Regions from separate parts of the Nocardia sp. NPDC060259 genome, predicted to be linked through region 1. Evidence: riboswitches for the same ligand, from Rfam matches in the RefSeq annotation. Region 1 holds a riboswitch; the other holds the start of a gene.

Region 1 (4,210 bases):
ACATGTCAGAGGGGGTGTGCCCGGCTGGGGATACCGAAGGGGTTTGCGATCCTATCCCCCGCCAGACTCGTATCCGGAGATCAGTCCGCGGTCACTTCGCTGCGGTCACCGCTCCACAGGGTGTGGAACTTGCCGTCGGCGTCGACGCGCTCGTAGGTGTGCGCGCCGAAGAAGTCGCGCTGGCCCTGGGTCAGGGCGGCGGGCAGGCGTTCGGCGCGCAGCGCGTCGTAGTAGGACAGCGAGGACGCGAACGCCGGGACCGGGATCCCGAGCAGGGTGGCGGTGGACACCACGCGCCGCCAGCTGTCGATCGCGGTCTCGATCGCCTGTCGGAAGTACGGCGCGAGGATCAAGCTCGGCAAGGCGGGGTCCTGCTCGTAGGCTTCCTTGATCCGGTTCAGGAACCGGGCGCGGATGATGCAGCCGCCGCGCCAGATCGTCGCCATATCACCCGGGCGCAGATCCCAGCCGTACTCGGCGCTGCCCGCGGCGATCTGATCGAAGCCCTGTGCGTAGGCGACCACCTTGGACGCGTACAGCGCCTGCCGGATGTCCTCGGTGAACTGCTCGACATCGGTGGGCTTGTCGGCGAGTGTGCCCGACGCGAGACCCACCGCGGCTTTGCGCTGGGCACGGGAACCGGACAGCGCCCTCGCGAAGACCGCCTCCGCGATGCCGGTCACCGGCACACCAAGATCGAGCGCGGACTTGACCGTCCAGCGGCCGGTGCCCTTCTGCTCGGCCGCGTCGACGATGACGTCGACCAGCGGCTCGCCGGTCTTCGCGTCGACCTGCGCGAGCACCTCGGCGGTGATCTCGACCAGGTAGCTCTCCAGGTCCCCGGAGTTCCACTGTGTGAACACGTCCGCGATCTGCCCGGCGTCGAGACCGAGCGCGTCCCGGAACAGGTGGTAGGCCTCGCCGATCAGCTGCATATCGGCGTATTCGATGCCGTTGTGCACCATCTTGACGAAGTGCCCGGAACCGTCGGGGCCGATGTGGGTGCAGCACGGCGTGCCGTCGACCTGCGCCGCGATGGACTCCAGCAACGGGCCCAGCGACTCGTAGGACTCCTTCGGTCCGCCCGGCATGATCGCCGGACCGTTGAGCGCGCCCTCCTCGCCGCCCGAGATGCCCGCCCCGACGAAGTTCAGGCCGCGCTCGCGCAGGGCGGCCTCGCGACGGATGGTGTCGGTGTAGAGGGCGTTGCCACCGTCGATGATGATGTCGCCCGGCTCCATCACGGCAGCCAGCTCCTCGATGACGGTGTCGGTTGCCTCGCCCGCCTTGACCATGATCAGCACCCGCCGCGGCTTCTCCAGCGCGGCGACGAACTCCTCGACGGTCTCGGTGCGGACGAAATCGCCGTCACCGCCGTGCTCGGCGAGCAGCGCGTCGGTCTTGGCCACGGAACGGTTGTGCAGCGCGACGGTATAGCCGTGCTTGGCGAAGTTGCGGGCGATGTTGCTGCCCATCACGGCCAGGCCGGTGACACCGATGTGTGCACGCGCGGTAGAGGTCGACATTGATCAGCTCTCTTTGTTCGGCGGGTCCGACGGGTGCGGAAGACGGCTTCCTTGGCAGCCAAGTTACTTGGCACCGATCCGCGGCCGAACACTTACCACCGTCACCGGGGGTCTGGACGGAACCGGGCGTAGTCCGCGTGTCGGCGGTCGCTGCTAGTGTCGGTCGAGTTCTGACACGGGGTGCCTCGCGACCGCGAGGCTGAGAACAGACCCGCTGAACCTGTTCAGGTAATGCTGACGAAGGGATGTCACGGTGTTGCGCGCCCACACCACAAATACCGACCTGTTCACCGATCACCTCTGGGACCGGACCAAAGTCCTGCGGAGTGCGATCGACGACCTGGAATTCCTGCGGCACCTCGGCGAGGGCACGTTGCCGCTCGAGGTGTTCCGCACCTACATCGAGCAGGATTCGCTGTATCTCACCGGGTACTCGAAGGCACTGGCGATTCTCGCCGCCAAGTCGCCGGACCCGCAGACCGCGGCCTTCTGGGCGACCTCGTCCGCGAACGCCGCCGCTGTCGAGTCGGCCATGCACGAGCAGCTGCTCACCGGTGGCGTGCTGCCCCCGCGGCAGGGTGAGCCGGAGCATTCGCAGACCTGCCTGGCCTACGTCTCCTACCTGATCGCGGCCGCCGCGACCGAGTCCTACGCCGTCGCCGCGGCAGCCGCGCTGCCCTGCTTCTGGATCTATGCCGAAGTGGGACGCGACCTGGCCGAGAGCGCCGCGAAGGTGATCGCCGCCGACCCCACACACCCGTACGCCCAGTGGGTCACCACCTACGGCGCGGCGGAGTTCCAGCAGTCCGCGGCCACGGCTCGAACGCTGGTCGATGCCGCCGCCGAGGCGGCGGGCGAGCAGGAGCGCGCGGCGATGGAGAAGGCGTTCGTCGCCGCCGTGCGCTACGAGTTGATGTTCTGGGACACTGCCCTGCATCCGCAGCCCTGGCCCGCCGCATGACCGGGCGTCTGCGCCGCGCGATCGCGGTCCTGGCCACCACCGTCGCGGCCGTGTCGCTGCTCACCGCCTGCGGTTCGGGCGGCGGCTCCGACAACACCATCCGGTTCGCGCTGGACTGGACACCGAACACCAACCACGTCGGGCTCTACGTCGCGTTGCAGCGCGGCTATTTCACCGACGCGGGTCTGGACGTGCAGGTCCTGCCGTACAACAACACCTCCGTCGACACGGTGATCGATGCCGGCAACGCGGAGTTCGGGATCAGCACCCACAACTCGTCGACCTTCGCCCGCGCGTCGGGTGCGCGGGTCAAGTCGGTGCTCGCCCCGCTGCAGCACTGGGCGACGGGGATCGGCGTGCGCGCCGATCGCGCCGACCTCGCGAGCCCGAAGAACCTCGACGGCAAGACCTACGCCGGTTTCGGCGACCCGGGCGAGAAGGAAGCCCTCCAGCAGGTCATCCGCAACGACGGTGGCACCGGCGATTTCACCTCGGTGATGCTGGGTTCGTCGGCCTACGAAGCGGTCTACTCCGGCAAGGCCGACTTCACCGTCTCGTATCTGGCGTGGGAAGGGATCGAGGCCGAACACCACGGCACCCCGATGCGCTACTTCCGGTACACGGACTTCGGTTTCCCGGACGCCTACGCGATCGTGGTCGACGGCAACGAGGGCTGGCTGGCCCAGAACCCGGACCGCGCCGCGAAATTCGTGCAGGCGCTGCAACGCGGCTACCAGTTCGCCGCGGACAATCCGGACGCGGCGGCCCAGGATCTCATCGACGCCAATCCGGGCGCGTTCACCGACGAAAAACTGGTCTTCGAGAGCCAGCGCATGCTGGCCGAGCAGTTCATGAAGAACGCCGCGGGCAAGGTGGGCCTCCAGACGGTGGAGCAGTGGTCGGCGAATTCCGGCTTCCTGTACCGGGGTGGCCTGCTGACCGGCCCCGACGGGAAGCCGCTGACCACCGAACCCGACTGGTCGACTTATTTCACCAATGAGTACCTCGCCACCCCGTGAGCGGTCCGTAGCCGCGTCACCGCCGGTCCCCGCCGACGGTGACGGCGGGGCGGCTCGCTGGGCCGGGATCCGGTGGGCGGTGCCGTCGTTGGTCACGGTGGTGGTCCTCGTCGCGATCTGGCAGGTCTACGTCACGAGCAGTGGCGTCCGTCCGCAGGTGCTGCCGTCGCCACTGCGGGTCGTCCAGCAGGGGTGGGCACACCGCGACGAGATCGGTTCGCACGCGGCCGCCACCTTGCAGGTGACGGTGGTCGGGTTCGCGGTGTCGCTGACGCTGGCGTGGGTGCTGGCGGTGATCGTGGACTTCTCGCCCTGGCTGCGGCGTGCGCTGGTGCCGCTGTTCGTCGCGTCGCAGACCGTGCCGATCGTCGCGATCGCACCGTTGATGATCATCTGGTTCGGGTTCGGTCTGCTGCCGAAGATCCTGGTGGTCGCGCTGGTCACCTTCTTCCCCATGGCTATCGGCCTGATCGAGGGATTCGCCGCGGCCGACCGTGACGCGGGCGCGCTGCTGCGGAGCATGGGCGCCTCGCGGCTGCAGGAGTTCCGCTACGTGCGCCTGCCGTCCGCGCTGCCGCGGTTCTTCACGGCGCTACGGATCGCGATCACCTACGCGGTCGTCGGTGCGGTGTTCGCCGAATATGTCGGCGCGAGCGCCGGACTCGGCATCTATATGAGCCTGCAGAAGAATTCGTTCCGCACCG
Region 2 (4,210 bases), on a different contig from region 1:
GTTCACACCGTCGAGCAGGCAGTCGCGGTCCAGCAGATTCATGCCGACGGTGCCGTAGGACCCGCGCCAGGAATAGCCGGGGGCTTCGGGGTCGGGACAATGCTAGCCCCGGAAACAGCCGGGACCGGCGCGGCAGAGCCGTGCCGGTCCCGGGGATCTGTCGGGTCAGACGACCGGCAGGTACACCTGGCTGCCGTGGTCGGCGAACTCGGCCGACTTCTCGGCCATGCCCGCTTCGATGGCGGCGACGTCGGTGAGCCCCTGCTTCTCGGCGTATTCGCGCACGTCGGCGGAGATGCGCATGGAGCAGAACTTGGGACCGCACATGGAGCAGAAGTGGGCGGTCTTGGCGGGTTCGGCGGGCAGGGTCTCGTCGTGGTATTCGCGGGCGGTGTCCGGGTCGAGCGAAAGCGCGAACTGGTCGTGCCAGCGGAATTCGAAACGCGCCTTGGACAATTCGTTGTCGCGGTCCTGGGCGTGCGGGTGGCCCTTGGCGAGGTCGGCGGCGTGGGCGGCGATCTTGTAGGTGATCACGCCGACCTTGACGTCGTCGCGGTTGGGCAGGCCGAGGTGTTCCTTGGGGGTGACGTAGCAGAGCATCGCGGTGCCCGCCTGGGCGATGATCGCGGCGCCGATGGCCGAGGTGATGTGGTCGTAGGCGGGTGCGATATCGGTGGCGAGCGGGCCCAGGGTGTAGAACGGCGCCTCTTCGCAGAGCTCTTCCTCCAGGCGAACGTTCTCGACGATCTTGTGCATCGGCACGTGGCCGGGACCCTCGATCATCACCTGCACGCCATAGGATTTCGCGATCTTGGTGAGCTCGCCGAGGGTGCGCAGTTCGGCGAACTGGGCCTCGTCGTTGGCGTCGGCGATCGAGCCGGGACGCAGGCCGTCGCCAAGGGAGAAGGTGACGTCGTACTTCGCGAGGATCTCGCAGAGCTCACGGAAGTGCGTGTACAGGAACGATTCCTGATGATGGGCCAGACACCACGCGGCCATGATCGAACCACCGCGCGAGACGATGCCGGTGACGCGCTTGGCGGTCAGCGGGATGTAGCGCAGCAGCACGCCCGCGTGCACGGTCATGTAGTCCACACCCTGCTCGCACTGCTCGATCACGGTGTCGCGGTACATCTCCCAGGTGAGCTTGGTCGGATCACCGTTCACCTTCTCCAGCGCCTGGTAGATCGGCACGGTGCCGATCGGGACGGGGGAGTTGCGCAGGATCCACTCGCGGGTCTCGTGGATGTTCTTGCCGGTCGACAGATCCATGATGGTGTCGGCGCCCCAGCGCGAGGCCCACACCATCTTCTCGACCTCTTCGGCGATCGACGACGACACCGCCGAGTTGCCGATATTCGCGTTGATCTTGACCAGGAACTTCTTGCCGATGATGGTCGGCTCCAGCTCCGGGTGCTTGTGGTTGGCCGGGATCACCGCGCGACCGGCGGCGACCTCGTCACGCACCAGCTCCGGCGAGACGCCCTCGCGAGCGGCGATGAAGCGCATTTCCGAGGTGATGATGCCCTGGCGCGCCCAGGCGAGCTGGGTGGGCGGGCCGTCGACGCCTGGCTTGTCCCACTCGTCGCGCAGCTTCGGCAGACCGGCCTCGAGGTCGATCACCGCGTTGTCGTCGGTGTACGGGCCGGAGGTGTCGAAGACGTCGAAATGGTCGCCGTTGGTGAGGTTGATCCGGCGCACCGGAATGCGCAGGCCGTCGACCTCCTGGTAGTGCTTGACGCTGCCCTGGATCGGCCCGGTGGTGACGGTGTCGACCGGAGCGGTGCTCCCGTTCGAAGGCGTGGCTGTGCCCATGATGTTCCTCCCTACGCCGGCATTACCCGGTCAGGTTCATACGGTCGACGGCCCTGAGCGCCCTGTGCGAATGGGCTAGCCGTCCTCTCAGCCCGCTGGTGCGAGCCCCCGTTGGCGTGTGAAATTTTTCGAGGCCGACCATACCTGCCGTGGTTCGCGACCCGCCCGGGAAGTCCGGGGCGGGCCGCGAACAGCTCAGACCGAGACCGGTGCCGGCACGGGCTGCTCGACCTTGCCGGTCTCCGGCTCGTCCGCCTCGTGCAGCCCGAACCTGTTGTGCAGCTTGACCAGTGGCTTGGGCGACCACCAGTTCCAGGTGCCCATCATCCGCATCAGCGCGGGCGCGAGCAGCCCGCGGATGACGGTGGCGTCGCTGATCACGGCCAGCGCGCAGCCGAGGCCGAACAGCTTCATCATCGACACGCCGGAGGTCGCCACGCCGAGGAACACGATGCTCATCAGCAGCGCGGCGGCGGTGAAGATGCGGCCGGTGCGGGCCACGCCCATGGCGACGGCCTCGGTATTGCCCTCGGTGGTCTTGGGTCCGGCCAGCCATTCCTCGCGAATCCGGGAGAGCAGGAACACCTCGTAGTCCATGGAGGCGCCGAAGGCCAGGCTGAACATGAGGATGGGCATGGCCAGGTTGAGCGTGCCGGTGGAGGTGAAGCCGAGCAGCCCCGACAGGTTCCCCTCCTGGAAGATCCACACCATCGCGCCGAACGTCGCGGCCAGCGACAGGATGTTCAGCGCCAGCGCCTTCACCGGCAGCACCACACTGCCGGTGAACAGGAACAGCAGCACCAGCGTGGTGATCGCGATCAGCGCGCCCGCCAGCGGCAGCTTGCCGGTGATCGCGGTGACCGAGTCCTGATTGAGGGCGGCCGGGCCGGTGACCAGCGCATCGGACGGAGCCGGGACGGCGCGCATAGCGTCGAGCTGGGTGCGGCCCGCCTCGGAGTACGGGTCGAGCGTGGTCGCGACCGACAGGTACGCGCCCGCCGACGGGTCCGACATCTCCGGCACGCCGGCGGCCACCCGCAAACCGTTGCGGTAGACGGCGGAGCTGCTGAGCACGGCAGGCACATCGGGCACCGTGGACAGCTCGCGGGCGTAGGCGTCCAGGTCGGCGGGGGTGCCCCGGAACTCGGGCAGCACGATGGTCGCGCTCGACGCCATGTCGGCGTCGAACTCGGTGCGCAGCACGTCACCGACCTCGCGACTGGCCACGCCGGTGGGCAGCGAGCGGTCGTCGGGGTAGCCGAACTGGACCCCGAGGAACGGCGAGCCGAGCAACAGCAGGAACGCGGTGGTCGCCAGCGCGATCGGCAGCGGCCGCTTCATCACGGCGGTGACCAGGCGGTACCAGAACGTCTGCTGCGGCTGCTTCTCCGCGCGCGGCGCCAGCCGGAACAGCTTGCGCAGCGGTGCGCGCAGATCGATCGCATCGATCCGGTGTCCGACCAGGATGAGCAGCGCGGGCAGCACGATCACGGCCGCGGCGGTGGCGGCCGCGACGACCGCGATGCCCGCGTAGGCGAACGACTTGAAGAAGTACTGCGGGAACACCAGCAGCGCCGACAGTGACAGCGCGACGACCAGCGCCGAGTAGACCACCGTCCGGCCCGCGGTGCGGATCGACCGGATCACCGCATCGGTGGGGGTGGCGCCCGCGGTCAGTTCCTCGCGATACCGGCTGACGATGAACAGGCTGTAGTCGATCGCCAGCGCGAGGCCGAGCGCGGTGGTCATGTTCAGCGCGAAGATCGACACATCGGTGACCGCGGTCAGCACCCGCAGGATGCCCAGCGCCGCCGCGATCGCGAACAGGCCGATCGCGATGGGCAGCGCCGCGGCCACGACACTGCCGAACACCAGCGCCAGCAGCAGACCGGTCACCGGGATGGCGACGGCCTCGGCGATCACCAGATCCTTGCTGATCTGGGTGTTGATATCGGAGAACGACGCGGCGAGACCGCCCGCCTCGATCGTCACCGGCCCGCCCGCGACCCGCACTTGTTCGCTGAGCTCGGCCGCGCGCAGCGGCAGCTCCGCGTCGTCGCCCTCGATGGTGGCCAGGATGAGCGCTCGCTTGCCGTCCTTGCTGCGCAGGGCCTGCTTCAGATCGGGGCGCGAGGTCCAGTACGACTGCACACCGCTGACGATCTCGGGATCTTTCCGCAGCTGGGCGATCGCGGTATCGGCGGCGGCGCGGGCCGCGGGCGAATCGGCGCCGTCCTCGGCGGTCACGAGCAGGACGTAGTTCGGCTCTGAGCCGGGGAAGTGCTCGCTCAGGTACTGGCTCGCCTGCACCGAATCAAGATCCTCGGTGACGAATCCGCCCGATTTCATATGCGAGTGCACGGTGGCGCCGATCGCGCCACACAGGATCATCAGC

Evidence for each region. Region 1 has a riboswitch for thiamine pyrophosphate ahead of ACFWF2_RS00515 (TenA family protein). Riboswitches for the same ligand answer to the same signal wherever they lie in the genome.
Region 2: another riboswitch for thiamine pyrophosphate. It lies ahead of thiC (phosphomethylpyrimidine synthase ThiC); the one in region 1 lies ahead of ACFWF2_RS00515 (TenA family protein).

Annotation. Positions count from the first base shown of each region.
Region 1 covers NZ_JBHXAY010000001.1:92,196-96,405, forward strand. Annotated here, with positions in the region: gene gndA (NADP-dependent phosphogluconate dehydrogenase) at 81-1,526, opposite strand; TPP riboswitch at 1,693-1,789, shown strand; gene ACFWF2_RS00515 (TenA family protein) at 1,780-2,487, shown strand; gene ACFWF2_RS00520 (ABC transporter substrate-binding protein) at 2,484-3,506, shown strand; gene ACFWF2_RS00525 (ABC transporter permease) at 3,484-4,210, shown strand, end outside.
Region 2 covers NZ_JBHXAY010000005.1:30,933-35,142, forward strand. Annotated here, with positions in the region: gene thiC (phosphomethylpyrimidine synthase ThiC) at 166-1,815, opposite strand; TPP riboswitch at 1,807-1,937, opposite strand; gene ACFWF2_RS03765 (MMPL family transporter) at 2,011-4,210, opposite strand, start outside.